Regions from separate parts of the Paenibacillus sp. FSL K6-1096 genome, predicted to be linked through region 1. Evidence: predicted binding sites of a transcription regulator. Region 1 holds the regulator's gene; each other region holds the start of a gene.
What was found. Region 1 encodes Rex, which represses fermentation and respiration genes when NADH is low (regulators of the CRP and FNR family bind a similar motif). Its sites were predicted from a motif close to TTGTGAAATATTTCACAA; they were not measured.
Positions count from the first base shown of each region.

Region 2: a site for Rex is predicted at 2,472-2,489, ahead of MHI24_RS17565 (phosphoketolase family protein). Genes of this name have one in related genera too.
Region 3: a site for Rex is predicted at 1,415-1,432, ahead of nirB (nitrite reductase large subunit NirB). Genes of this name have one in related genera too.
Region 4: a site for Rex is predicted at 3,034-3,051, ahead of MHI24_RS28850 (DUF1641 domain-containing protein). Genes of this name have one in related genera too.

Region 1 covers NZ_CP150274.1:1,035,836-1,043,352, reverse strand. The annotation lists gene dinG (ATP-dependent DNA helicase DinG) at 1-1,615, shown strand, start outside; gene MHI24_RS04660 (redox-sensing transcriptional repressor Rex) at 1,735-2,388, shown strand; gene MHI24_RS04655 (amidohydrolase) at 2,375-3,676, shown strand; gene MHI24_RS04650 (DUF5590 domain-containing protein) at 3,706-4,227, shown strand; gene MHI24_RS04645 (aminoglycoside adenylyltransferase domain-containing protein) at 4,508-5,275, shown strand; gene MHI24_RS04640 (hypothetical protein) at 5,475-6,017, shown strand; gene MHI24_RS04635 (AAA family ATPase) at 6,010-7,512, shown strand.
Region 2 covers NZ_CP150274.1:3,924,145-3,931,661, reverse strand. The annotation lists gene MHI24_RS17565 (phosphoketolase family protein) at 1-2,358, opposite strand, end outside; gene MHI24_RS17560 (GntR family transcriptional regulator) at 2,772-3,494, opposite strand; gene MHI24_RS17555 (response regulator) at 3,588-4,724, opposite strand; gene MHI24_RS17550 (S-layer homology domain-containing protein) at 4,837-7,517, opposite strand, start outside.
Region 3 covers NZ_CP150274.1:1,299,237-1,306,753, reverse strand. The annotation lists gene ric (iron-sulfur cluster repair di-iron protein) at 1-503, shown strand, start outside; gene MHI24_RS05965 (hypothetical protein) at 637-1,326, shown strand; gene nirB (nitrite reductase large subunit NirB) at 1,537-3,963, shown strand; gene nirD (nitrite reductase small subunit NirD) at 3,990-4,331, shown strand; gene MHI24_RS05950 (formate/nitrite transporter family protein) at 4,351-5,169, shown strand; gene tmk (dTMP kinase) at 5,502-6,149, shown strand; gene MHI24_RS05940 (NUDIX hydrolase) at 6,192-6,674, shown strand; gene MHI24_RS05935 (Crp/Fnr family transcriptional regulator) at 7,125-7,517, opposite strand, start outside.
Region 4 covers NZ_CP150274.1:6,590,409-6,597,925, forward strand. The annotation lists gene MHI24_RS28835 (hypothetical protein) at 1-881, shown strand, start outside; gene MHI24_RS28840 (hypothetical protein) at 1,489-2,118, shown strand; gene MHI24_RS28845 (nitroreductase family protein) at 2,187-2,804, opposite strand; gene MHI24_RS28850 (DUF1641 domain-containing protein) at 3,131-3,574, shown strand; gene MHI24_RS28855 (NAD(P)/FAD-dependent oxidoreductase) at 3,614-4,792, shown strand; gene MHI24_RS28860 (SGNH/GDSL hydrolase family protein) at 4,961-5,590, shown strand; gene MHI24_RS28865 (hypothetical protein) at 5,749-6,774, shown strand; gene map (type I methionyl aminopeptidase) at 6,903-7,517, shown strand, end outside.

The sequences.
Region 1 (7,517 bases):
CCTGGGGCGGGCCTGCCCCTGGTTCCGCAAGTGCTTTTACCACCGGGCCAAGCATGAAGCCGGCATCTCGGATGTGGTAGTTACCAATCACTCCAAGCTGTTCGCGGATGTCAAGGCCGGTCATCAGCTCCTTCCGGCGTATGAGCATCTCGTTATAGACGAAGCCCATCATCTGGAGGATATTGCCGGCAAGCATCTGGGCATGCAGATGAAATATTTCACAGTTGCGCATACGCTGACCCGCCTGTACAAGGACAGCCGCAGCGGCCAGCTGCCTGCGCTCCGCCAGACGCTGCAGAGCTCCGGCAGTGAGCAGGCCGCCGAGTGGAGCGGGGTCATCGACCGGATCTATCCGGACCTGCTGACCGTGAAGGAATCCTGGGATGCCCTGAGCGAGCGTCTCTTCGCGCTGCTGCCTGAGCGCAGCGACGCGGCGGCCGGTGAAGCCGGACAGCTGGTGACGCGTCTGCAGCCGGGCAAGAAGCCTAAGGAATGGGAGGAGCTGGCCGCCCTTGAGCAGACCCTTCATCTGAGCCTGAGCGACATTATCCGCAAGGGTGACAAAATGCTCAGCGAGATGCGTGACACGGACAGCCAGTCCTCTGCGGACAGTCTGGTCACGGATATCGGTGGACTGTTCAAAGACCTGGCCTCGATCCGGGACCAGATCCGCTTCTTCATGACTCTGAATGATGAGAATATCGTGTACTGGCTGGAGGGCAGCGGCAACTACAAGGGCAAATCGCTGCAGATGTATGCCGTTCCGGTAGATGTCAGCGCCCAACTCCGCGAGCTGTTCTTCGACAAGAAGAAAAGCGTGATTCTGACTTCGGCGACCCTGTCGGTGGACAAATCCTTCCAGTTCATGATCGACAACCTCGGGCTTGACGGTGCTGCGGAGCAGGGGCGGCTGATGACCGCATTGCTGCCCTCTCCCTTCAAATACCGGGAGCAGGCACTTCTGGTTATTCCCCGCGACTTCCCAAGCGTCAAGGGAAGCATAGGGGATGCACGCTTCGTGGACACACTGGTGCGCTCCCTTGCGGAGACCGCTGTCGTTACACGTGGCCGGATGCTGGTGCTGTTCACCTCCTACAAGATGCTCCGCCAGGTGTATGACCCGCTGAAGGAAGCGCTGGCCCCTGAGGATATAGCTGTGCTTGGACAGGGCGTGGAGGGCGGCAGCCGCAATAAGCTGATCCGGCGCTTCCAGGACAGCACCGCCTCTGTGCTGCTGGGCACCAGCAGCTTCTGGGAAGGGGTGGACATCCCCGGCGAGGCGCTGACCTGTCTGGCGATTGTCCGGCTGCCGTTCCAGCCGCCGAATCATCCGCTGGCCGAGGCGAAGTCGGAGCTGCTGCAGGCCCAGAAGAAGAATCCGTTCATGAAGCTGTCTGTTCCGCAGGCGGTCATCCGCTTCAAGCAAGGCTTCGGACGGCTCGTGCGGACCGCGCAGGACCGCGGAATCGTTATAGTTTATGATACCAGGGTTATTGAATCTTATTATGGGAAGTACTTTCTGTATTCCCTGCCCGGACCCAAGATGGAGCATATGCGGACCGACCAGATGGTACCGCGGATCGCCGAGTGGCTGGACGAAGGCGGGGTTTCATAATTCACCTGCTGTTGATATTATTAAGAAGACAAGGTTAACCTGAAGTTCCGCTCCCCGGCTGACTTAGCCGTTTCGTTAAGGCGGCGGGGAACGGTTCATATAATCGAGGAGGAGAAAGCATGAAATCGGATAAAATATCGGAGGCCGTAGTCCGCAGGCTCCCAGTGTACCTGCGGTTCCTGAACGATCTCCAAAAACGTGAAATCTCCACCGTTTCTTCCCAGGAGCTGGGACAGAAGCTTGATCTGAACCCTGCGCAGATCCGCAAGGACCTGGCATACTTCGGGGATTTCGGCAGAAAGGGCATCGGTTATGATGTCTCGTATCTGATCGAGAAGATCCGCCATATTCTCAAGCTGGACCAGCAGATCAACGTTGCACTGGTAGGCGCCGGTAACCTCGGGCACGCCTTGTCCAACTACAATGCTTATCTGAAGGATACGATGAAGATTACAGCGATCTTCGATGCCTATCCGCCGAAGGTGGGCCAGAAGATCAACTCCCTGGTTGTACAGCCGATGGAAGAGCTGGGGGATACCATCCGCGAACAGGGCATCCGGATCGGCATTATTACCGTACCGGACAGCGAAGCCCAGAACGTAGCGGATATTCTGGTGGATTCCGGCATTGAAGCCATTCTGAATTTCGCGCCGGTCATTCTGAAGACGCCTGCCAATATCCGGATTCATGCCGCAGACTTCACTACCGATCTGCAGAGCCTGGCTTATTATTTGCATGATGGAAAGGAAGAGGCTGAAGATGAGCAGCAATAAGACAATAATTAAGAACGGACGCTTCCTGGTGCCGGGTACGAAGCAGCCGGTACTTGGCGGATATATGACCATAGAGGATGATCTGATCACTTACATAGGTGAAGCTGAGCCTGCCCATGAAGAGGGGGCTCTGATTGTTGACGGCAGCCGTCTGCTCTTTATGCCGGGTCTGGTTAACACCCACGGCCATGCCGCGATGTCCCTGCTGCGCGGGTATGGGGACGATATGGTGCTTCAGTCCTGGCTGCAGGAGAAAATGTGGCCGATGGAAGAGAAATTTACCGGCGAGGATGTCTACTGGGGCACGGCGCTGTCTGTGCTGGAGATGCTGAAGGGCGGCACCACCACCTTCCTCGATATGTATGACCATATGGACCGGGTAGCCGAGGTGGTAGAGCAATCCGGTATTCGTGCTGTGCTGATGCGCGGTGTTATCGGCCTCTGCCCGGAAGAGGTGCAGAACCACAAGCTGGCGGAGGCGATCGCGTTTGCCCGTAACTGGCACGGCAAGGCAGACGGCCGCATCACAACGATGCTCTCGCCGCACGCTCCATACACCTGTCCGCCTGAGTTCTTCGTGAAGTTCGTGCAGGCCGCCCATGATCTCGATCTGCCGATGCATACACATATGTCCGAGACGCGCCATGAGGTGGAGCAGAACGTAACCGATTACGGTCTTCGTCCGGTCGCGCATCTGGAGAAGCTGGGGATGTTCACCCGGCCTTCCCTGATCGCCCACGGTGTGCACCTGAACGATGAGGAGATTAGCATTCTGGCCCGGTATAACGTTGGCGTATCGCATAACCCGGGCAGCAACCTGAAGCTGGCCAGCGGCGTAGCCCGCGTGCCTGAGCTGCTCGCAGCAGGGGTTAAGGTCTCGCTCGGGACAGACGGTGCGGCCAGCAACAACAATCTGGATATGTTTGAGGAGATGCGGCTGGCTGCACTGATCCATAAGGGAGTCAGCGGTGATCCAACCGCTGTGCCGGCTCCTGAGGCGCTGCTGATGGCGACTGAGTATGGGGCGCAGTCGGTCTTCCTGAACAGCGTGGGCCGGCTTGCAGCGGGTATGAAGGCGGACTTCATCGCGCTGGATATTGACCAGCCGCATCTCCTGCCGCATACCGACCTGCTCTCCCATGCCGTCTATTCGGCCAGCGCCAAGGATGTGGAGCATGTGTGGGTCAACGGCAAGCAGGTGGTGAAGCACGGGCAATGCCTGACCCTGGATGAAGAAGCCATCCGCCGCAGAGCGCAGGAGACATTCGACAGCCTGCTGAAACGTTAATCCAGCAGAACGGGAAAGGAAGCAACGCGGTGAAGAAGAAGAGGAGAAAATGGCTCTGGCTGGGGATTATCCTGGTGCTGCTCCTTCTGTTCGGACTGAGCCAGTTCTATGCCTATATTATGAAGGATCAGTGGACCGAGCGGAACGAAGCCAAGGAACTGGCCAGAGCACAGGCCGGATTAACTGAGATCACCAAGGCCCAGAAGTCGGTCTGGGATGAGAATTCGATCTATTGGGTGCTGACCGGAAGCAATGCGGCAGGGACCGAGCTGATGGTATGGGTACGTTTCACAAGTGAGGGCAAGCCTGCCGGAGGAGAGAACGGCCTCTATGCCGAAGAGCTGAGCAAGGGCACCTCAGAGGCGCAGATGCGCAAGCTGTTAGCCGGCCAGATGCCGGATATTAAGATCAAACGGCTGCTCCCCGGAGTGTATAACGGGGAATACGCCTGGCAGCTCTTTTACCAAAAAGAGGGGCGTTATTATTACAGCTTCTACCGCTTCTCTGACGGCAGCGCCATCGGTGAGGGGTACAGCCTGCCGAACCGCTAGGTTAAGCGCCCGGCGGCTGCGGCAGACAGGAAGTGCGGAGGAACAGGTCATCTGTTCCTCCGTTTTTTGTTTTCATGCGTAAAACCGAACACAATGTGCAAATGGGATGTGTGTAAGGTAATTTTCCGGCGAAAACGATCTGTAACCGTTCTTGGACTGGCGGCTGGGGTGACCCTGTGGCTAAATGGATATATGAGGATTGATATACTTTTTGCTATACCATAATCATGCGGTCAAGGGTCAAACTTATGAATGCTGTCAATCGAGGAGGATGCTGAAATTGGAAACATTACCATATTTAGATCGTGCGGTAGAGCTGTTTAAGCAGGAGCTGGGGGCTAACCTGACGGGGATTTATTTGCATGGCTCGCTGGCGATGGGTTGCTTCCATGCGGATACGGGAGACATCGATCTGCTGATCGTGGTACAGGACAAGCTGTCCCAAGAAGTCAGCCGGAGGCTCGCGAAACGGATTGTAGCTTTACATGACATGCTGCCGAATAAGCGCGGAATTGAACTGTCTATTGTCTTGAAGACATACTTGAGGGAGTTTGTGTACCCGACTCCGTTTGAGTTTCATTTCTCAGAAGCCCATTTAGAGCGGTACAGAACAGACGGACATTACCTGTGCGGCGGCTACGAGGATGCTGATCTGGCGGCGCATTTTACCGTTGTCTATCACCGGGGAGTGAGCCTGTACGGGGAGCCGATCCATGAGGCGTTTCTGCCGGTGGACCGCAGGTATTATCTGGATTCCATAATCAATGATATCGGAGACGCACCCCTGAAGATCAAGGAAGCTCCCGTGTATTATACGCTGAATCTATGCCGGGTACTGTATTATGTGCGGGAAGGTGTGGTGTCTTCCAAAAAGGAAGGCGGAGAGTGGGGACAGAAGCATTTGCCGGCGAAATATCACGGACTGCTTACACGGTGTCTGGAGGTCTATAACGGATCGTCCGGCGGCGAAGCCTACGACCTGGAATTGCTAACTGATTACGCAGCGTATATGATAAATGAAATTGAGCATCAGCGGGAAAATGGTTAATCTATGAAACACCCAGAAATTAGAATCAAAAATTTTAAATATATTCACAACTTTATGTAAAATCGTATATACACCTGTGATATACTACTACTTGTATTAAGACATGCCTAATAGCATGTCAGTCTCGGAAGGGCGCTAGACACGCTGAATCGTTGATTTTTATAGAAAAAGCTGGTTATTTTGGAGAGGAGGACGTTTCTTGAAACTGCGTCTTATGCCTGTGCTGCTAACGTCTCTGCTGTCTGCTGCTGTATTGTTCGGCGGCTGGTATTCCTATCGTCAGTTCGCTGTACAGGAGCCGCTGCAGAAGCTGGTATCATCCTATGAGGGAGTGAAGGATTCCCATATTACTATTAAACGCAATGAAGTGACTTTGAAACTAAATTTGCAGCCGGGCACGAAATTACGTGAGCTGGTGCAGTATGTATCAAGTGAAGGCAGCTCAGCCATCAACGGGCGGACCCTTAAGCTGGATGTGGAACAGCACTCCAGTGCGCTGCTCGATGAATATTGGGACAAAGCGATGTTCTCTGTTGCCGAAGCGATGGAGAGCCGTAAATATACATTAATTCCAGCCAAGCTGGATGGATTGAAGGAACAGAACAGCAAGTACAGCGGAATTACAGCAACCACGGAGATTGATGACAATAATGTATATGTGAGTCTGAGCAGCGGTACAGAGAGCAAGTTCATCATTCTGCCGCGCACCGGTGCCAAGATGGGAGTGTGGGACAATGCCTAAGTACTGGAAAGAGATTATAGCCGGATTTGTTCCGGTCGTGCTGATTTTTATGGTTTTTGTAGGGATTAATATTTTCCCTGTGATCATAGCGCTCGGCATGGTTGCTGCTCTCCTGTTCATTGCCCACGCGCGCGGCGGCCTGGCGGTTAATGCAGGCGCAGACAAGAAGCGGAAGAAGAACGGCCCGTCCAAGCTGACCTTTGAAGAGATCGGCGGACAGGACAATGCCAAGCAGGAGCTGCGCGAAGCACTGGACTTCCTGATCCGGCATGAAGAAATCAGCAAGTTCGGGATTCGTCCGCTCAAAGGCATTCTGCTGACCGGTCCTCCCGGAACCGGGAAGACGCTGATGGCGAAGGCTGCGGCGCATTATACGAACTCTGTGTTTGTCGCTGCATCGGGCAGTGAATTCGTTGAGATGTACGTCGGCGTCGGGGCCGGACGGGTCCGTGACCTGTTCAAGGATGCCCGCTCGCGTGCGCTGAAGGAGAACAAGCAGAGCGCGATTATTTTCATCGATGAGATTGATGTGATCGGCGGCAAGCGTGAAGGCGGACAGCAGCGGGAGTATGACCAGACGCTGAATCAGCTCCTCACGGAGATGGACGGGATTTATAATAATGATACCCCGCGCATTCTGCTGGTAGCCGCCACGAACCGCAAGGAAATGCTGGATTCGGCACTGCTGCGTCCGGGCCGGTTCGACCGTCACATTCAGGTGGATATGCCCGACAAGAAGGGCCGCAAGTCGATTCTCGACCTTCACGCCAAGAACAAGCCGCTGCATGAGACAGTCGATCTGGATAAAATCGCTGAAGAAGCCTACGGCTTCTCCGGGGCGCAATTAGAGAGCGTGATGAACGAGGCGGCGATCTACATGATGCGCGAGAATCTGACCCTGGTGGAGCAGCGCCATCTGTCGATGGCCATCGATAAGGTGATGATGGGAGAGAAGACCGACCGCGAGACGAACCACGAAGAGAAGCGGCGTGTAGCGATTCATGAGCTGGGACATGCCATTATGGCCGAGCTATTGCGTCCGGGAAGCGTCAGCCAGGTGACATTGACTCCGCGCGGACAAGCCCTCGGTTATGTGCGGCATAATCCGCAGCAAGAGCAGTATTTGTACACGAAGGATTATCTGGAGAATCAGATTATGATCGCCCTGGGCGGCGCGGCAGCGGAAGAAATGTATTACGGCGGGCGCAGCACCGGCTCGCGCGGCGATTTCGACCAGGCGCTGAACATTGTGGAGACGATGATGAAGTCGGGCCTGACCTCCCTCGGAATCGCGAATCTGCAGATGGTGACAACCGAAGAGCTGATGAAGGAGAATAGTAAGATCCTGGATGAGTTAATGGTCCGCACCAATGAGCTGCTGAGCCAGCAAAGAAATGTATTTGATTACTGCCTTGACATTTTAATGAAGGAAGAAGTTCTCTCCGGAGAGCAATTTCGTTGTCAATTTCGTGACAGTGTCCTTTTACCGGCATAATTCTT
Region 2 (7,517 bases), 2.9 Mb from region 1:
CTCTACTTCTGGAAGGTCGATGCCTTCTTCGCGGATGTATGCGTGATGCTTCTGCACCATAGCATCCATCTCGTCAGCGATGGTCTGGTATTTGCTTGCATCCGGCAGGCTCAGCACAGCTTCCTTCGTGAGATCGAAGCGGTCCATCTGATTGAGGACGCGCATATCGAACGGTGTAGTGATGTCGCCATTCTCGCGGTAGCCGTGCACATGCAGGTTATGGTTGTGGCGGTCGAAGAACAGGTCTTTGATCAGGCCTTCATAGCCGTGGAAGGCGAAGATGACCGGTTTATCTTTTGTGAAAAATTGATCAAACTCCTCGTCAGACAAGCCGCGCGGATCGAGCTTCTGGCTTCTCAGCTTCAGCAGATCGACCACGTTGATATAGCGGATCTTCAGCTCAGGCAGCTTCTCATGCAGGATCGAGATGGCAGCCAGGGCTTCCATTGTAGGTTCAGTACCAGAGGAAGCGATGACGAGATCCGGCTCTCCGCCCTTGTCAGTGCTGGCCCAGTCAATGATCTTGAGGCCTTTGTCCACCAGCTCCTGCGCTTCATCGGCCGAGAACCACTGCGGACGCGGATGCTTGGAGGATACGATCAGGTTGATCTTCTGGCGGTCATTCAGGATCTTGTCGAACACAGCCAGCAGGCTGTTCGCATCGGACGGCAGATACTCACGGATGAATTCAGGCTTCTTGTCAGCCAGATGGCCGAGCAGACCCGGGTCTTGGTGGGTATAGCCATTATGATCCTGCTGGAATACGGTAGAGGTAGCGATCACGTTCAGCGAAGGAATATCCTCTCTCCAGCTCTGGTCTGTCGCCTTGCGCAGCCATTTGAAGTGCTGGGTGATCATCGAATCAACCACGCGCAGGAATGCTTCATAGCTGGCGAAGAATCCGTGGCGTCCGGTCAGTACATACCCTTCCAGAATCCCTTCCGCCTGATGCTCGGACAGCTGAGAGTCAATTACACGGCCGTATGGAGCCAGGAATTCATCCTGCGGTTCCTGAATGGCATCCATCCATTGGCGCTTGGTCACTTCAAACACAGGTCCCAGACGGTTCGACATGGTCTCATCCGGTCCGAAGATTCTGAAGTTGCGGTTCTCTTCGTTGAGCGTAACCACTTCCTTCAGGTATTTGCCCAGCACCGCCATATCCTGTGCAATTACTTGACCAGGTGCGGAGTTATCGAGCGTATAGTTACGGAAATTCGGCTTGTGCAGGTCCTTGATCAGCTTACCGGCATTGGTGACCGGGTTCATCCCCATACGTCTGTCGCCGGTTGGCAGAATCTCAGCCAGCTCCGCATTCAGGCGGCCGTTCTCATCGAACAGTTCCTCCGGTCTGTAGCTGTTCATCCATTCCAGCAGCGCCGGAGCGTGCTTCATATTCTTCTGATCTACCGGAATCGGCACCTGGTGGGCACGGAAGGAGCCTTCATTCGGTACGCCATCCCAGGATTTCGGACCAGTCCAGCCCTTAGGGGAACGGAAGACCAGCATCGGCCATACCGGGCGGGTGGCATCGTTATTTTCACGGGCATTCTTCTGGATTGCGGCAATCCGCTCTACGATTGTATCCAGCACCTTCGCCATTTCCGGGTGCATCAGATCCGGGTTCTCACCTTCTACGAAGAAGGCTTCCCAGCCGTTTCCGGCAAAATATGCGGTTAATTCTTCTCTGCTCATCCGCGAGAGGATCGTCGGGTTACTGATCTTGAAGCCGTTCAAATGCAGAATCGGCAATACCGCACCGTCTGTAATCGGGTTGATGAACCGGTTGGACAGCCAGGAAGCAGCCAGCGGGCCGGTCTCGGCTTCGCCGTCACCTACAACCACTGCGGAGATCAGGTCAGGGTTATCAAGAATCGCGCCCACGCTGTGCGACAGGGAGTAACCCAGCTCGCCGCCTTCGTGAATCGATCCGGGAGTTTCAGGAGCAGCATGGGAAGCAACACCGCCAGGGAAGGAGAACTGCTTGAACAGCTTTTTCAGACCAGGGATGTCCTGGGTGATCTGCGGATAGATCTCAGTGTAGCTGCCATCCAGATAAGAGTTCGAGACCATCACCTGTCCGCCATGTCCCGGGCCTTCGATATAGAACATGTTGAGATCATATTTAGTGATGACACGGTTCAGGTGCGCATAGATAAAGTTCTGCCCAGGGATAGTACCCCAGTGTCCGATCGGCTTCACTTTGATGTCTGCATCCTTCAGCGGTTCTCTTAACAACGGATTATCCTTCAAATAAAGCTGGCCTACAGAGATGTAGTTGGTTGCGCGCCAGTAAGCGTCAAGCTTTGCCAGATACGTTTTGGAGGAATAATCCACCTGTTCGATTGTTAATCCCATGTCTTTCCACTCCCTAATTTTTTCTTTGTAAATTGAATGTATCACTTCTACAGTTACATCATACATCGGGATTTCAGAAATTCAATCTTTTTAGAAATTAATACGGTCCAATATTGTGAAATTTTGAACATAGTATGAAATTCGTTGCTAATCACGCACAAAATAATGTTTATTTTTATAATTATGGATTAATATTCTAATTCAAGAAAGGTGAACTCAACCTGTGAGGGATCTAACTGGAGGGGATACAGCGCTAGCCAGATGGATGATGAAATTGTATACTGTTTTCCACATACATTCAGACCATGTGCCTGCGGGCAGACATAGAGTATCATTTCCTAAAAAAATCAAAAAAGACCGGGACTCCTCCCCGGCCGCTCTTGCTTCAGTTATGTATTTATGCCGTCCGCCCGTTAATGAACCGACACGAACGTATTGAACCTCAGATACTCATAGTGGAACCGCATATGCGAGAACTCGAACGGCGTCCCGTTGTCCAGGAAGAAGATTCCCTCCATAATTCCCACAGGCTCGTTCTCCTTGAGATGCAGCAGCTCCTGATCTTCAGGCAGTGAAGGCTCGGCAAAAATAGACAAAAACGACTTGGTCACCGCCAGATTGCGCGACTCCTCCAGATAGTGAAAAATCGAGCCTTCGATAATGGTCTGGTCGAGATTCTGGACGATTTTGATCGGAATGTATCCGGTCTCAATCATAAACGGCGCACTGTCGAACAGGCGCAGACGCACGATCTTGTACACGAAATCATGAGGCTGCAGGAACAAATCGCGCTGAAGCTCCTCCGTAGGCCGGATGACCTCGAAGCTCAGCACCTTGATGTCCGGCTTCTTGCCATGCATCTGGAAGTTGTCCGACACCCCGAGATTAGAGCCTTCGTAATTGAAGATCGAATCGTTCTTTATGTATAACGGATTGATGAAGGTGCCGGAGCCGCGTTTCTTGAAAATAATACCCGAGCTCTCCATCTTCATCAGCGCACGCTTGATGGTGCTGCGGCTCACCTGATAAGCCTCGCTGAGACTGCGCTCATCCGGCAGCTTCATGTCAGCGTACTGTCCGGCAAAGATCTTCATTTTGAGGTCAGCAATAATCTGCTTGTAGACAAATTGGGTCATGGGGGTCTCCTTCGCCGAAACTTTGCAGAACGAAATGTTCAAGATTAAATATATCATAATTTAGATAGGGTAAAAAGGATGAATCCCCCGGATTCACCCTTTCTGCCGCTTCTTATCCCAATCCTTATACCATTTCATAACCTCTTGACCAGGCTTCTCTGACACCTCAGCCTCCATCACCGTCTCCAGCAACAGATACTGCCGCTGTACCAGAAAATGAAAGCCCATGCGATCGGATATTTTCATATACAATAATTGCGCCTGCTCCTCCAGCGGATAACGGGTACAGACCTGCTCGATGTGCTTGAAGGCCTGTTCGTACGCTTCGTTCTCCATATACCAGTGGACCAGATTCAGCTTGAGCCGTATCCAGTGCAGCTGAAATCTCTGGCGTTCCAGCTCTGCCCATACATAATCGTAGCCCTCCAGGTATTCGCTCTTGAACAGCTTCAGGATACGTTCATATTCAGGTACCGTATATTCCGATACTTCAATCCCCGCCTGGATGAAATGGTCGAACTCATCTGCATCCAGATAGACGCCGTCCAGCCTCAGCAGATAGCCGTCGGCTGTGTTCTGCAGCAGAATCCGCTCCCGGCTGAAGGGCTCCAGCATTTTGCGGATGTGATACACTGCGGTATACAGCTGCGGGTAAGCCCTGTCCAGATCGAATTCGGGCCACAGCAGTTCAATCAGGGTCGCTTTGCTGACCACCTTACCGCGATGATGCAGCAGATAAAAGAAAATTTCCTGCGCCTTCGCCGTTCTCCATTGAAGCGGTGCCAGCTCCCGCACGCCTTCAAAGATCCGGAAGGCATCGAACATCAGGATGCTCCAGCTTTGCTCTGTTACCACCGAGGCAGTTCGCGGCTTCCGGCGGGCATCCAGCCTTCGGGCCGTAAGTCTCAGACGGTCTAATTGAATCGGCTTAAGCACATAATCCAGCGCGTTAAGCTCGAATGCTTTGATAGCATACTTGTCATAGGCCGTTACGAACACAACCTGCAGATCGGGTCTCTGCTCCAGCAGCATTTCAGCCAGCTCAATCCCGCTTAGCTCGGGAATATGGATATCAAGGAACACAATATCGGCCTCGGTCTCCTCCACCCTTTGTTTGCCCAGCAGCGGGTCCGTATATTTGCCGATGATTTCGAACTCACCAAGCTTGCGCAGCTGATGCTCCAGATAATTCAGTGCCAGCGCTTCATCATCAATCAGGATTGCTTTCATTCGGATCTCCTTCATTACGGGCAGATCAATGCAATGTTAGGTTTATTATACTTCAAATTTAATGATTTCGGGGGCTGAAGGAGAATAAACCTCTCCTGCAGCCCCCATTTTTTTATTCCGATACCCTTTGCTCTCTCTGGTCGGCATCAATCTGGTAGTGATGGTCAATCACAGCCTCCTGGATATCCTGGTAAGCCCAATGATTCTTGGAGACATCCGGGAACTTGACAGCATCCGCTCCATACAGCGGGCCGCGGTCAAACATCTGATTGACGATAACCACCGCTTCCGCACGGGTCAGATAGGCATTCGGCTTGAAGCTGCCGTCCGGGTAGCCCTTCAGCAGGCCAGCCTTCACGTTGGCTTCAATGACACCTTGCGCCCAGTGTCCGGTTGTATCATTGAAGCTGGATTGTCCGTCTGCCGGCACTGCAAGCTTCAGGTAATTGGCAGCAGCAGCGGCCATCTCCGCTCTCGTAATCGGTGCAGCCCCCCGGAATTGCCCGGCCGGATCGCCCTTCATCACACCTTGTGCATTCACGAAGGCAATAGCTCCCGCTGCATAATGACGGACAGCCACATCCGGGAAAGGAGGACTGCTCACAGCTGCACTTGCATCATAACCCAGATTCCGGGCAATCATGAGTGCCATCTGCGAACGTGTAACCCGTTCATCCGGCTTGAATTCACCGTCCGGGAAGCCAATGATGTAGGCTTCATGCATCGCAGAGGCCTGATTGTTGAAATTAATAATCGTAAAGGTACTGAATTTGCTTACCGAGAATTCCAGTCCAAGCAATCCCTCTTTGTAGGTAACTGGCTTGCCTTTAACAACCTCTTTCTGGCCGTCAGTATGCTCAATGAAAATACCAAGCTGCGCCAGGAACCTGTTGCGCTCTGCTTCACCGGCAGGCAGCTTCACGTCCTTCAGCGGCAGAATCAGCGTGACCGCCCGGCTGGACAGATTCGTCTCGATGGTCATCGGTCTGGCGACCACCTCAATCTTGTTGTCCTTCGCCACTTCACGCACAACGGCTTCAAGTGTAGCTCTCTTCTCAATTTCGCTACGCTCTACTGCATTTCTTACCGGCACAAGCCGGAAATAGAAGTCCTGCGTGATTCCGTCGAGAGATTCGTTCGGAATGCGAACAATTGCATTCTCTGTGTAGATCTCCAGCACAATACCGTTATCTTTCAGCAGCTTAGCAGTTTCTACCGGAACTTGGACGTTAACCTCACTGACATTGTCCGCGGCATCCGGGATCACTACACGGGCGATGCTCTGCCCGGTCTCCTTCGCCTTCTGCACCGCTTCCTCAGCCTTATCCTTGGTGAAGCGGACCAGATCTGTGATCGTGCCATTGCTTTGCGTTGTCCGCTGTACCGGTACTTTCGTAATGCCGGCTGCATTCGCACCGCCGATAGCGACATCTACCTGAATCACTTCAGTTTTGGATGTTTCAGGAGCCGCCGGAGCGGAACCTCCGCCTCCGCCGCCGGATGGAGCAGGCTCTTGTCTGGTGATGGTCACGGTGTAGGTGTTCGTTCCGCCTGCGGAATCCTTGACGGTCACCACAACCTCATTCTTTCCTACCTTCAGCGGGAGCGCTGTGCTCCAGTCGCCGCTTTTCACCTGTACCGGAGGTTCACCCGCAACGCCGACCGTTACTACAGCCCCCGGGTCCAGTGTAAACGGCTTAAGGGAAATTTCATACACGCTGTTGCTTACAGTTGCTTCATACTTGTCAATTTCAGGCTTGAACTCCGGCTGTAGGGTGCCGCTGGAAGGCTCAAGCGAAACCAGCTTCCCGCTGGCCCGGATAACCTGAATCTGGTATTGCCCCAGCTTAATGCCCGGGTTCTTCGCATCGACAATGTCTACCTGGATGGTATTAACCCCTTCCTGAAGCGGCAGCTTGCTCCAGTCACCATCAGGAACCTGGACACCGTTCAGGCTTACCTTGCGCAGCGTACCGTTATCTCCTGCCGGAGCAAGATTGAGGGCAATCGAATCTGTTTCATTTGGCACAGTCGCCTGGTAGCCGCTTGGCACATCCGGCTGGAAGCCCGGATTTAAGGATACCGGCTGATCCCCGGCACTCAATCCCAGACCGTTCTCCGGCAGCTTGCCGCCGTCTGCGATATATTTGCCGTCCCCGCCGAGATCAATCCCCGGCTGCAGGCCCGTAAGCGGGTTATGCTTATTGCCATTCTCAGTCACACTTCCAAGCTGCGGATCGTAACTGAGCAGGCCGCCCTTATGATCTGAAGGAATGGGAACGATCAGTTCATTACCATTGATTTCAAAAGGTCCCTGAAGCGGCACGCCGCCGTAAGTGAACCCGGACAGATCGGTCAGGTCGTTGATCGGCTTGTTGAACACCAGCTTGAGCTGCCCCTCTTCGGGATAAGCAGCAACGAGCTGAAGCGGAATCACATTGTTATTCTTCGTGATGCCGGACTGGTCGCCGGCCTGGATCGGCTTCAATTCGTTCAGGACATTGCCTTCAGCCGTAACATTACCGGCAGCAGGGTCGTACCCTACGATTAATGCATCATCTGGACCGAGCGCTTCCTCCAGAACGACTTCTACTTTATCGCCTTGAACGGACTTCACAGCAATCACTTTCCGTCCATCGACGGTAAGCCCGGTGAAATCAGCATCGGTCAACGCAGAGCCAACAGGCTGGTTGAACGTCAGCACCGCATGATCCGGCTGGCCTTCGATTACCGCCACATGGGTCAATTCCAGCTGCGGCACGGTGAACGGTATCAGTTTCGTTTCTTTTTTTA
Region 3 (7,517 bases), 260 kb from region 1:
ACCCCGTGCTGGAAGAGGATACCGCCTGGAACGATGCTTCACCGGAGGAACTGGTCGATTATATCGTGAACAAGCATCACCGTTATCTGCGGGAGGAGCTTCCGCTGATCAGCCAGAATGTAACCAAGGTGTTCCGTGTACATGGAGAGGATTCCCCGCACCTGGGTGAAATGCACCGTCTCTTCAATACGCTGCGTGAGGAGCTGCTGCAGCATACGGCGAAGGAAGAGGAGAGCGAATTCCCTAAGATGCTGGCTTACTCCCGGAATCCGAGCCAAGAAGGACTCGACGAGCTGCGCGGGCTGCTGCAGGGTCTGGAGGAGGAGCATGACGGGGCAGGGGAGATTCTGCGTGAGCTGCGCCGGGTAACCAATGACTACACACCGCCCGCCCATGCCTGCACAACATACCGCCTGACCTATGCCCGGCTTGAAGAGCTGGAAGCGATGACATTCGAGCATGTGCATCTGGAGAACAATATTCTGTTCCTGCGGTATCAATAGAACGGTTGCCTGTGAGAAGTCCCTTCGGGGATTTTGTAAGGACCATTTTCCACACAAAGGATTTGAGAACAAGCCTTCGATGCGGTATCCTTAAAGAGTCTGGGAGAATACATATTGAAGGCGGTGCCATGGAATGTCCGCGAGATGGATGCGCCTGTTGCTGTGTCTGGTAATCCTTGTACCGGCAGGCGGCTGCGGCCTGGGAGCAGGGGATGCCGGCAGCAGTAACGGGAGCAATGGAATAGAGTTGTCGGTTCTGGTGGGCGAACGTGAGATGGCGGGAAGCTCGGCCAGGCTGTTGAATGAGGCCTATGTTGACGGTATATCGCTGCTGGAGCTGTTCAAGAAGAGCGGTGTGGCGGAATTTTCAGCGGATGGCATGCTGACTGAGGTGAACAGGATCCTGCTGGGTCCGGGGATGGCCTGGAATATCGAGATGAACGGCAAGAAGCTTCCATCCTTGAACAGTACGGTTGATCCGGGAGCATCGATTGTGATGTCAGTGCGGCCGGATACGGTTGGGACAACGCTTCAGCCTGTCATCATCATGGTGAACGGGGGGAGCGAGCAGCCGGAGCTGACCCATTGTCATGTGCTGCCGTTTACCGAGGATCTGTCCGTCAAACTGCTGATGAAGAACAGCGGGATGGTGCGGCTTGCCGAGGATAACCGGACGCTGTTGAATGTCATGGAGTACACTCCGCTCAGCAATGAGGAATGGAGACTAAGGGTCAATGACAAGGCCCTGCTGAGTAACGGTGTGGACATGAAGCTGAAGCCGCAGGACATGCTGGAGATTGCTCTGGTGCTTAGAAATTCATAAATCACTGGGAACTTGAGAGTTACGGGGGAAGAAGTGGCGGATTTCTGTGCTTATGGCATGGAGATCCGTTTTTTTGTATTCAATTTTAATGTGAAAAGTTTCACATCTAATGTGACTGGAATCACCCTTGGTGAGGAATTTCCGGCAGTATAATTCTCCTATCAAGCAAGAGAATGTAGAAATTCATAGTCTCTGAAGGAGGGTCAACCAGTGACAGCAGAAAAACAGAGGTTAGTGCTGATCGGCAATGGCATGGCGGGAGTAGGCACGATTGAGCAGATCCTTAAGCTGGGCGGCGCTTATGATATTACGATTATCGGCAGCGAGCCTCACCCCAATTACAACCGGATTATGTTATCTTATGTCCTTGAAGGCAGCAAAACCATTGAAGATATTATCCTGAACGACCGGCAGTGGTATGAGGATAATCAGATTACTTTGCATACCGGAACGACTGTCGTCAAGATTGATGAGCAGACAAAACAGGTGATGACAGATACGGGCCTTGTGGTTCCCTTTGACAAAGCAATCATTGCCACTGGCTCGAATTCCTTCATTCTCCCTATACCGGGCAGCACGAAGGAAGGCGTTGTCGGCTTCCGCGATATTGCAGACTGCGACGCGATGCTGGCGGCAGCGAAGCAATACCGGACGGCGGCGGTCATCGGCGGCGGGCTGCTTGGTCTCGAAGCGGCAAAGGGCCTGGTCAATCTCGGCATGGATGTCACTGTGGTGCATCTGCTGGAGGATCTGATGGAGCGGCAACTGGATCATACGGCTTCGTCGATGCTCCAGGCTGAGCTTACGCGTCAAGGCGTCAAGTTCGCCATGGGCAAACAGACGGTAGAGCTGACTGGGGACGAACGGGTGAGCGGACTGCGGTTCAGTGACGGCAGTGAGCTGCCTGCTGAATTTGTGGTCATGGCTGTCGGAATTAAGCCCAACGTGCAGCTTGCCACAGACAGCGGAATTACCGTGAACCGCGGGATCGTGGTAGATGATTACCTGCAGACCTCCATGGCGGATGTGTATTCTGTTGGCGAATGTACAGAGCACAGGGGTATCTGTTACGGGCTGGTAGCCCCGTTGTTCGAGCAGGGCATGGTGCTGGCCAAGCATTTGTCGGGTGTGCAGACGGCGGGCTATGAAGGTTCGGTTGTTGCTACCAAGCTCAAGATATCCGGTGTAGATGTATTCTCGGCAGGAGAGTTCACGGAATCTGCGGAGCATACGGTCATTGCGGCGAAGGATGAATGGAAGCGAACCTACAAGAAGATTCTGCTTAAGGACAACAAGATTGTCGGTGCCGTTCTGTTCGGGGATGTGACGGAATCGGCCAGCTTACAGAAGCTTGTAAAAAATAGCACGGAGATGACCGACGGGATCTACGCCGAGGTGATGGGGACAGGCTGCTGCGGCGGAGGTGAAGCCAAGAAAGGGCTGTCCGTTGAAGCGATGGCCGATGAAGAAATTGTCTGCGGCTGCAACGGGGTTACCAAGAAGGCTATTGTGGATGCTGTAACCGAGAATGGCTTCACAACAGTGGATGAAATTAAAGCCTGTACCGGGGCAACCCGTTCCTGCGGCGGCTGTAAGCCTGTGGTCGAGCAGATTCTGCAGTTCGTTCTGGGTGACAGCTTCCAGCAAAGTGCCAAGCAGGGAATCTGTACCTGTACTTCGCTCAGCCGGGATGAGATCGTAGCCGAGATTACGGCGAAAGGCCTTCGCACCACCAAGGAAGTTATGCATGTCCTGGACTGGAAGCAGCCGGAGGGCTGCTCGAAATGCCGCCCTGCCGTGAACTATTATCTGGGCATGATCTATCCTGACACCCATGAGGATGAGAAGGAATCGCGGTTCGTCAATGAACGGATGAGTGCCAATATCCAGAAGGACGGAACGTATACGGTAATTCCGCGGATGTACGGCGGGGTCACCACTCCAGAGGACTTGAAGCGGATTGCGGATGTATCCCTGAAATATGATGTGAAGGTCGTGAAGGTGACCGGCGGACAGCGCCTGGACCTGATCGGGGTCAAAAAAGAGGACGTACCGAAGGTGTGGGAAGAGCTGGATATGCCATCCGGTTATGGCTACGCGAAGTCGCTGCGCACGGTCAAGACTTGTGTCGGCTCGCAGTTCTGCCGCTTCGGGACACAGGATTCGATGGGCATGGGAGCTATGCTTGAACGCAAGTATGAACGGCTGGACATGCCGGCCAAGTTCAAAATGGCGGTGAACGGCTGCCCGCGCAACTGTGCCGAATCCTGCACGAAGGATATCGGAATCGTCGGCAACGACGGCGGCTGGGAAGTGTTCATCGGCGGCAACGGCGGGATCAAGCCGCGCATCGCGGATGCCTTCTGCAAGGTCAAGACCGATGAAGAGCTGGTTGAGGTCTGCTCTGCTGTAATCCAGTATTACAGGGAGACCGGGAACTATCTGGAGAGAACCTCCGAGTGGGTAGAGCGGATGGGCCTGGAGCAGATTAAGACAGTGATTCTGGGCAGTGACGATAACCGTAAGGAGCTGGCGGCACGGATTGATTTTGCCCTGGCCCAGGTTAGTGATCCATGGAAGAGAATGCTGAATGATCAAGGTACACGCACCGCACTGTTCGAACAGACGCAGGTCTAAGTCTTAAGGGAGAGGGAGAGAGCATTATGGAGCTGGGTAACCGCGAATATACCGTAGGAGCAGTGGAAGACTTCCTGCTGCAGATCGGCCGGGTAGTGACTGCGGGAGAGGTGGAATTAGCCATATTCCGCACATCGGATGGTGAAGTTTATGCCATCCGCAATCAGAGTCCTCATCCGAAGGGCGGGCCGCTCGCCGAGGGCATCGTCTCCGGCTATTATTTGTACGACCCATTGTACGACTGGAAAATCGATCTGCGCACCGGAGAGGTTCAGGCACCGGACCGGGGGCAGGCGGAGGTCTATCCGGTCACCGTAGAGAGCGGAGTGGTTAAAGTCACTCTGCCAGCGGCGGCAACCCTAAATTAAAGGAAGAGCAGGTGCGGATATGTTCACGCAGAGCGTAGAGAATATCGTTGAGACAGCTGTAGGCAAAAGAGACAAGATGAATGAGAGCCTGCCTAAGTATTTTCTGGCGGCACTCCTCGCAGGAGCCTATGTAGGTATTGGTATTATTCTGATCTTCTCGCTCGGGGCGCCGCTGGCAGCGATTAAGTCCCCGTTCCAGCCGCTGATTATGGGCGCATCCTTCGGGATTGCCCTGACCCTGGTGGTGTTCGCCGGCTCTGAGCTGTTCACCGGCAATAATATGTTCTTCACAGTAAGCACACTTGCCGGAAGGACTACAATTTGGGATACGCTGAAGAACTGGGCCCTGGTATTCCTCGGCAATGTAGCGGGGGCTGTGGTGCTGGCTCTGCTGATCCAGGGATCAGGCCTCTTCAAGGCCGCGCCTGCCGAGCATCTGATCTTCGCGGCCGCCGCCAAGAAAATGAGCCTGCCGTTCTCGGAGCTGTTCTTCCGCGGCATCCTCTGTAACTGGCTGGTCTGCCTGGCGCTGTGGATGTCCTCACGCGCCAAGAGTGAAGCTGCCAAGCTGGTGCTGATCTGGTGGTGTCTGTTCGCCTTCATCGCCAGCGGCTATGAACACAGCGTTGCGAACATGACGCTGCTCAGCGTAGCGGTGCTGCTGCCGAATCACCCGGAGACCGTAAGCCTCGCCGGCTGGTTCCACAACATGATTCCGGTTACGCTCGGCAACATCATCGGCGGCGGCGTCTTCGTCGGCATGGCCTACTGGCTGATCTCGCCTGTACGGACTCCGCGTGTACAATCTGCTCCTCCGCAGACGAAGAAGGCGAGCTGAATAGGAATGGCCCCGCAGCTGGTAACGGCTGCGGGGCTTTTTTCGTGAAGTAGTGGAGTAATGTATGTGAAAAACCGAATACAATGGACTGGCGCGATGGCGTCCGGGCAAATGTATGCGAAAAAATGAATACATTAGGCTGGTGCTAACGTGCGGGCTCAGATGTATGCGAAAAACCGAATACATTGGGCAGGTGAGGGGGACGGTGGTAAAATGTATGCGGAAAACCGAATACATTCTCCATTCGTTAGGGTAATTTGTTCGGTGGCTATAGAGTATTTAATGGTATATTTATACGTATTTAGCCAAACAGTTCAGAGGAGGGACAGTCCATGTTTCCAGCGCTTAATCCAATTTTTGCTGAAGAATATCAGGGCAGATTATTTACATTTGATGGTGTCGATGGTGCAGGCAAGACCACAATGATTGAAATGCTTGCTGAAAAGCTCCGCAAGGAAGGTAAGCAGGTTCTGTTGACGATGCAGCCCACGCCGGAAATGCGACAGCTTCATATTTTTAAAACCTATATTTATGAGCCCGAAAAACGTCATCTTGTAGATTACAACGCCTTGCAGATGTATATGCTCGCAGACCGCATGCAGCATTATAGAGAAATTATCGAGCCTGCCTTGCGGGAGGGGGCTTACGTGATCAGTGATCGTTACATTTATACTATGCTTGCCACAATGATAGCCCGGGGGCATTCCCCTGAGCCGTGGCTTATTGAGCTGCTTCCATTAATCCGGCAGCCGCATGCAGCATTTCTTATGGATGTCGATTTAGAAACGTGCATTGAACGAATACAACAACGTACAAGCTTTGAAGATTCTTTTGTCGAGCGGGAACATCTGATGAAAAGCCTGAACAGTTACCGGATTGTAGGTGAGCATTATGGAATGCATATCATTTCTTCTGCGGGCTTGGGAATTGAAGCTGCTTTTACCGAAATCGCATTAATTGCAGATAGCCTACTTGATTAAATCCCGTGTAGGTATAGCTCACTGATAAGGAGAGAGACTGTGATGGAAAGCTTTAACCATTTTGGCGTATATGGGATTTGTCAGCGTGACGGCAGACTGCTGGTGATCCATAAAGGAAAAGGCCCATATAGTGGAAGATACGATCTGCCTGGTGGAAGGCTGGAGGCTGGTGAAGCACTGGTAGACGGATTAATTAGAGAGTTTATTGAAGAGACGGGTTACACAGTAAAGGTGCAGCAGAACCTGGGTACCTACGATTTCTTTATCCGGCATAACGAAGATCATTATACGCAAATGCATCATCTGGCAGCCTTGTATCAGGTGGAATTGACCGGGGAAGAGGAGCCTGTTGCTATTTCAATGTTCGAAGAACAGGATTCCCGAGGGGCGGAATGGGTGGATATCACTAGAATAACACTTGAATCAGCTTCTCCTTTTGCCGTATATGCTGCGAGGTTCCTTAGAGGTGAGGAGCTGCCTGTAACACCAGAATACCATGATGACTGGGAAGTAAAAGGTACATAGCATGATCATCGAGCCAGATATTAGGCTGATCCTGCACCTGTTACCAATCTCTGCTCTTATATTCAAGTAGGTGATTGTATTTCCTGCAATAGAAAATGGGTTACTGACCGTAAAATGAGATTCTATTGTATTTCATACAGTAGAATGTTGGGTTTTGGGTGAAAACTGGCCTTAGTTCAACATTCAATTGTGCGGAATACAATAGATTCTATTTCGAAGCCTTTTTAACAGTATTCTACTGTACAAAATGCAGTTACTATCGTTCCAGCGCCTACAGCATCTGAATGAATGCTGTGCGAATGAGACGCTGCCTCTGATGCTATACTTGCGCAGTGAATTCATCGCCAGACATGAAAAAAAGACGCCGTAAAAGGCGCCTTGACCACTCTATTAAATTTCTGGGGTCAGGTATGTTTCAATGAGGTGAATAGAGGGTATTATAGATAGGAATTAAATTCGGCAAATTTCATTAGGACATAGTTCGCAATGGCAGATTTCCTGCAGCATCGGCAGATCCTTAATGACTATCATGCCGTTCTCATACTCCACAGCATCCTTCTTGCGCAGATCGCTCAGCATCCGGTTGACACTCTCACGGGTAGCGCCAATCATGTTGGACAGGTCGGTGTGCGTAATCTTCTTGTTGATGAGAATGCTGTCGCCGGTCTTCTCGCCATAGGTGTTGCCGAGACGGATCAGCGTGGAGCAGAGTGCGCCCGGCTTACCGTACATCATCAGATCGCGGAATTTCGTCTGGGTGAGACGGTGATGAATGCCCATCCACTTCATGAAGTCGATAGCGAAGTCGCAGTGCTGGCAGATGAGAATCTCCAGATCCTTCTG
Region 4 (7,517 bases), 1.6 Mb from region 1:
ATCAGCGGCAGCAGCGGGGAAATGCCGGAAGACCCTTTCGTGTGCGCGGGACCGCCCGGATCGCTCTGGTTCTCTGCGGCCTGATGCTCTTCGGAGGGGTGGTCTATGGCGCGGAGCGGTTATGGAAGGTTACCTATGGAGCCACCGGCCTGGAAGTGAACATTCAACAGGATGCTAATGAGTCGGCGGCTTTTGCCAACAAGACCCGTCAGATGATTGCAGATGTTCAGTCTCAGCTTGCGGTGAATGAATCGGCTATGCTATTAATTTCCAGGTCGAACGGGATGACGGAGCTCCGTATGATTAACCGCCCGCAGATATTTACAGATATCGGGAGCTGGAAGAAGGCTGTTGAGCCTGTCACTGGTAAGCTGAGTGTGCCGGGCAGATTACCGGAAGGATATCGTTTTGCCGAAGGAAGATCCGACAGTACAGTGGGTATTACCGATGGCTCCTGGGTTAAAAAATACACCAATGTCCTCACCAAGCGGCTAAAGCCCGGGGAACATTACGCCTGGATCAAGAGCTTCAATGTGCCCAACCAACTGGCCGGTACGGTGAGTCCTAACCTGATATATCAAGGTCCTAAGGGAGAGAATGATTTCATCTCCGTTACCTATTCTCCGCTTACGCCGTGGGCACAGCTTACCTCTGATGTTTGGGCGGATACCAAGGTTGAGCATCTGAAGGTAAATTCTGAGAAGGCCTTGTATGTGGAGAGCCGCCAAGCCTATGAGTATAACAGCAATGGCTATTATGCTTACATCCGCTGGATTGAACTGCGGGAGAAGGAGGACAGAAATATAATGCATGAGGTAGGCACTGCCTCACCTGAAGTTACGAAGCAGATGCTGCTGAAGGTTGCGGAGAGCCTGCGATAAGTGTAGAACCCTAAGAACACATATAAACCTCTATCGTTGAAGAAATTCATCATCAACAATAGAGGTTTATACTGTTGCCACTATACCCATGTTAGTCTCAGACTCCTTATCCTATCCTTGTACTCAGCCGGGTAGAAATCGTCCGAGCGGCAGTATATTTGCCTATCCTGCACATTCAAACAGCTGTAATGCATCCGCTGACCACGATTGGAGGGGTGTAAAGCTTGTGAGCTTTAAGAAGCTCATACCGTTTCGCGCAGGGATGGATCAAGTCAGGAATGCCAGGATCAAAGATATAGTCTCAGTCACAAGGAAAAGGCTGCTTAAGACGGATGCCCGTAAGTATCGGTCCCGGTCTATGGTCTTGCCGCAGTGTCTTAATCCTTGAGCTGATACCTGAATTATACCGTCCGCTCCGGGATTAGTAAAAAAGCAAAATTTTTAAATATAGACCCTCTGTTTGCCGAATGGTTATGAAAGCGCTATTATCCTGGAGTTTGCTTAGATTCTTAAGCATTCAAATGGCGCGGGATTTCCTGTATAATGGAAAAGATGGTGTCAATGCTGCTTATGCTCGGGCGGTCTGCCTGAGGGGAAGGATGCGGAAATGAGCTTGTATGGAGTGAATCTGGAGCTGCTTGGCAGCGGGCTGCTGAAGCCGTTTCTGGAGGATAATTATATATGTGCAGGTTATCCCGGCCTGGGTGACCTGGAGAATGCCGGCAGGGAAGAGATCGGGCGGAGACTCCGGGCGGCCGGCTATCAGGGGCAGGCGTTGGATGAAGCCGAGGCCAGTCTGGATACCTTCGTGAATGTGATGCAGGACGGGGATTATGTGCTGATCGCGGATGAAGAGTGGGTTTACCTAGGGGATCTGGGAGATTACTTCTATGATGATCTGCATGACGGGATCGGGGACGGGACAGCGCACCGGCGGGGAGTAACTTGGCTGAAGAGCATACCCCGGGATGCGGTGAATCTCTCGGTAAAAGAATTGCTCGCGGCAGACCGCAGAGTCACGGCGTATCCGGGAGTGCTCCCGGCAGCCCGAATCGAGCTGTGGCTGGGCGATGACTCTGCCGGCAGCGGCGAATTGGCCGGGGCTTCTCCGGTTCAGGTCGATGAGGCGACTATTGCCAAAGCATTGGCGGTGCTGAAGGCAGCCCTGGACAGTGCGGATGCCGAGCGGCAGGAGCGCGCAGCTGTGGCTATTCTGCAGTATGCCAAGAGAATATAAGAGTCTTCCGGTGTAATAGCCGGAAGACTCTTTTTTTAGAACAAAGAATTAATATGTCGTGGGGGATGTCAGATAAATTCAACGAACTCATTCACCGGCTTGCGGTAGCCGCGCGGTCTGATCTTGTGCTGGTTGTCCTTGCCGATCGTAATCAGCATCACCGGAACCAGATTGTCGCTGAGGCCGAGGACCTTCTTCACTTCTTCGGGGTCGAAGCCGATCATCGGGCAGGTATCCCAGCCCTTATCCTTGGCAATCAGCATGAACTGCATCGCGGACAGCGACGCATTGCGGATCGCCTCATCCCGCTGGAATGCATCGTTCCCTGTATAAGAGTCATTGATCGATTGAATAACCTGATCATAAGCCTCCTCGCTCATCGCTCCCAGCAGCTTCAGCCCGCTATAGATCTCAGGGGCCTGCAAATAGGCATTCTTGTCACCCAGAACTACAATGACAGCGGAGGCGGTGTGAATCTTGTACTGGCCGTAAGCGGCGCTGCGGATCTGCTCCTTCACCGTATCATTGCTGATGACCTTGTAGTGGGCGTGCTGCAGATTGAAGGCCGAAGGCGCCAGGCGGGCCAGCGAGAACATCTCTTCCAGCTCGTTTTGCGGGATTTTGACGCCTTCCACGAAATTGTTGGCGGATCTGCGGGATTGAACCAATTCGGAAAAAGTACTCATTAATCATTACCTCCATCAAATATGTATAATTGGTTAGTAAAAATCAATTGCTGTTATTAATAAATGAACTTACATTTAGTTACTTGCTTAAGATATCACGACTCCCTCTATCCGTCAATGAGAAAAAACGCAAACCGCCGCAATTTATATGGTAAATTTCTTGTTGTTCTCAAAGTTTTCAGAATAAAAGTGATTATAATCACAAAATTATGCTATAAAACCAAAAAGATTGTGACATTATTAACAAATAGAGTGTTATAATAGTCACATAGTTTCATAGGTTGAGTATGAAGCAGCGCAAACATCATTATAAAGGAGACATTGATATGTCAGAAACAGTTACTCAGTCCCCATCGCAGCAAGAAGTACCGGCTGCAGCCCAGTCGCTTCCCGGAGGCGATGTTCTGAATGAGCTGATGAAGCCGGAGGTTCAGCAATCGCTGATGCTGCTGATCGAACAGCTTCCGCAGATTAACCAATTGGTGGGTGCATTAGGCAAATCGATGGATTTCGTGCAGTCGGTTGCCACCGATGAAGTTTTGAAGAATGACACGGTCGGTGCGATCAAGGAAATCGCGGAGCCTGTGGTCGACACGGTCAAGAATCTGGCAGCCACAGCCATTGAAGCGAAGGACCGCGCAGAGGCCAGCAATGAGACGATCAGCCTGTTCGGCATGATGAAAATGATTAAGGACCCGCAGGTACAGAAGGCGCTCCGGTTCATGAATGCCTATCTGCAGGTCAGCGGCGAACGCCAGTCTGCGAAATAGAACCTTAAACTTTGAATTGCAAGGATGGAGGAAAATAAGATGTCCAAACATATCGTTATTCTAGGTGCAGGCTACGGCGGCCTGCTGAGTGCGTTAACTGTGCGTAAATATATGAGCAAGGCCGAAGCCAAAGTTACTGTAGTCAATCAATTTCCTACGCACCAGATTATTACCGAGCTGCACCGGCTGGCCGCAGGCAGCGCATCGGAGCAGGCTGTTGCCATGCCGCTTGCGAAGCTGTTCGCCGGCAAGGATATTGATCTGAAGATTGCTAAGGTCAATTCATTCTCGGTGGAGAACAAGCAGGTTATCCTCTCCGACGGCGTTATGCTGACCTATGATGCCCTTGTTGTCGGTCTCGGCAGCACTACAGCCTATTTCGGTATTCCAGGGCTTGAACAGTACAGCATGGTGCTGAAATCCGCAGCGGATGCGCTTAAGATTCACGCACACATTGAGGACCGGATCAGAGCGTATGCCAAATCCGGAAATGCGGCGGACGCAACGATTCTGATCGGCGGCGGCGGACTGACCGGGGTAGAACTGGTAGGCGAAATTGCTGACATTCTGCCTAAGCTGACGAAGCAGTACGGCGTGAACCCTGCGGAGATTCAACTGCTGCTCGTGGAAGCCGGTCCGAAGATTCTTCCGGTCCTGCCGGACCCGCTGATCGAGCGGGCGACGGCCAGTCTGGAGAAGCGGGGCGTCCAATTCCTGACCGGCCTTCCGGTTACGAAGGTAGAAGGCAATACGGTAGATCTGAAGGACGGCCGGCAGATTGTGGCCAATACCTTCGTCTGGACCGGTGGTGTACAGGGGAATCCGCTGGTTGGTGAATCCGGGCTGGAAGTGAACCGCGGCCGGGCTACCGTCAATGAGTTCCTGCAGTCTACCTCCCATAAGGATGTATTTGTGGCCGGTGACAGCGCTGTGGTCTTCGCACCGGATGGCCGTCCATATCCGCCGACGGCACAAATCGCCTGGCAGATGGGCGAGCTGATCGGCTACAATCTGTTCGCTCATCTTACGAATGCAGCCCCTGCGACCTTCAGTCCGGTGAATTCCGGTACGTTGGCCAGCCTGGGCCGCAAGGACGGGGTAGCCATTATCGGCGGTAACAACACTCCGCTGAAGGGGCTGCCGGCTACACTGATGAAGGAAGCCAGCAATATCCGTTATCTGACCCATATCCACGGGCTATTCAGCCTGGCTTATTAATTCTCAATACTACTAACCTTATGATCCCCTTCCGCTGCTATAGAGGCAGTTGAGGGGGATTTCGTTTTGAAGGCAGATTTTGCAATGAAAACGTGTTCGCAGGAAGTCTATTTGCTATAATGGTCATGTTCTTACTATATTAGAGGCTTACATAGGAGGATTCCAGACATGCCATTTCAAAAAAATGATATCATCCTGTTCCAGGGGGACAGCATCACAGATTGCGGACGTAATTACGCCGAGGCTTCATCGCTTGGAGTCGGCTATGCGCTAATGGCGGGTGCGCGTCTCGGAATGCAGTATCCCGAGAAGAACCTGACCTTCTTCAACCGCGGGATCAGCGGCAACCGGGCCGTGGATTTGCAGGCGCGCTGGGACAGAGATTGTCTCGAACTGAAGCCCACCTGGGTATCGATCTACATCGGCATCAATGATACATGGCGGCGGTATGATTCCGGGCAGGAGACTTCGGCGGCTGAATTCGAGGCCTCCTACCGCGACCTGATTGAACGTACCAAGCAGAATCTGGAGGCCAAGCTGGTGCTGGTTGAACCGTTCGTCCTGCCGGTGCCGGAGGACCGCAAGAACTGGCGTCAGGATCTCGATCCCAAAATCCATGTAGTACGTGAGCTGGCCCGTGAATACGGCGCGATTCTCGTACCCTTGGACGGCTTGTTCGCTGCGGCAGCGGCGAAGGCGGAGCCGGCCTTCTGGGCAGGCGATGGGGTCCATCCTTCCCCTGCCGGACATGCGCTGATCGCCGATGCCTGGCTGAAGGCGGTAGGCGCTATAAGCTAACAGGGTGGGGAGCAAGATCAGCACTGGATCATTGCTGCGCAAGCCGGTTTCTGCATTGCAGGAGCCGGCTTTTGACGTTGAGGCGGGCGGGCTTGTCTGTGCCCGTTTCACTCCGCAGAAGAAGGCTGTTATACTTGTATTATACATAAGGTTTGGAGGTGGGGCCCATCAGACGGCGGCTGCTGATTGTGTCTGTTGTGTCTGTATGGATGGCTGTGCTGTTGAGCGGGTGCCAGAACGCTTTTGGGTATATTAATGCAAGATGGATATCTGAGATTGAGTTGACTTACAATGCTTCGGAAGGCAGGGCGGATGCGGCTCCTTTCGAGTCGAAAAGCTTCAGCGATGAAGAATTCATTAAGACGGTGGCGTCTGCAATGAACTCAAGCAAGCGCATCCCGGGTGATCTGGATTACGATGCGGATTTCCGCATGAAGCTGGTCTACGCCGACGGGGATGCGGAGGATTATATCCTGGGCTTGAGCCGGAAAACAGGGAACAGCGGCTTGCTGCTGTCCGCTGAACGCAGCGCGACGGGCTATACGGTGTCTGCGGAGAATGCCGATGCGCTGCGCCGGATGATCTTCAGCGGAGGAAGCGGAGCGGTTGCGCGCGATGAAGCAGCCCGTTCCCGGGTGGAAACGAAGGGACCGGTAACGGTCTCGCGTAATGACCTGATCCCGGTTACAGGCAACAAGGAATTCCTGAATCTGCAGCTGCTGCAAGGCAGCTACAGCGAGGATTGGTCCACGGCATCCCCGCTGGCCGGAAGAAGCTGGAGCGGACAGTTCCGGCTGGAGCTTACCGATGAGCAGGGGGAAGCGCTGGGCACCTTTGCGCTGAGCCGGCATTTCAGCGAAGAGCTGCGCTTCGGCGACCTGTTCCAGATCCGGTTCGCCGATTACAACGGGGATGGTAACCCCGATTTCACCATCGGGCAATACGGCTCAAGCAATGGTTCTCTCTTCAAGCTGTTCACCCTGCTGCCGGACCATACGATCCGCGAGCTGCCGGTTAAGGGCGCTGCTTCAGGGCTGTTAATCAGCAGTGTTGACCGGTATTCGGTCAAGCTGGATCAGGTGGAGGGCGGGTTCCGGGCCCGCCATTATGACAATGCTTCAGGCAATGAAGCGGAGACTGTGTACCGCTGGGACGGGGCGGCTTTTCAGGAAGCTGCCGATTAATATGCAGGAACCCTTAGCGGCAGGGCTGCACAGGATGAAAGAGGGGCGGGCCGCTGCGGAAGCTGCTGGTCATCCCTGCAAGGACCGCTGAACGGAGCATCAGCGTACAAGAGAGGAATGTGACAGGAATGACGAGCGAGACACTCCAGGATCTGCAAGGGCTGAAAGCGGCCGGCAAGGTGGTAGGCCACACGATCGCCGAGATGAAGAAAAGAGTGGTCCCCGGGATGACAACTGCGGAGCTGGATGAAGTGGGGGCGGCGGTTTTGCGGCGTTATGGTGCGAAGTCGGCTCCTATGCTGGCGTATAATTTTCCCGGAACGACTTGCATCAGCGTCAATGAAGAGGTAGCGCATGGTATTCCGGGGCAACGGGTGATTCAGGCCGGGGACCTGATCAATATTGATGTGTCTGCCGAGTTGAACGGTTATTATGGCGACGCCGGGGTATCTTTTCAACTGCCGCCTTATCATAAGAAGCTGGTTCATCTCTGTGAGAGCACGGAAGCCACGATGATGAGTGTGATCCAGCATCTGAGAGCGGGAATGAGAGTGAATGAGATCGGGCGGGTTATGGAAGCGGAGGCGCACAAGCACGGGTATAAAGTGGTACGCAATCTGTGCAGCCACGGGATCGGCCGGTCTCTGCATGAGAAGCCGTTCGAGATTCTTCCCTTCTACCATCCGCGCGCAACTACTGTACTGAAGGAAGGGCAGGTCATTACGATCGAACCGTTCCTCTCG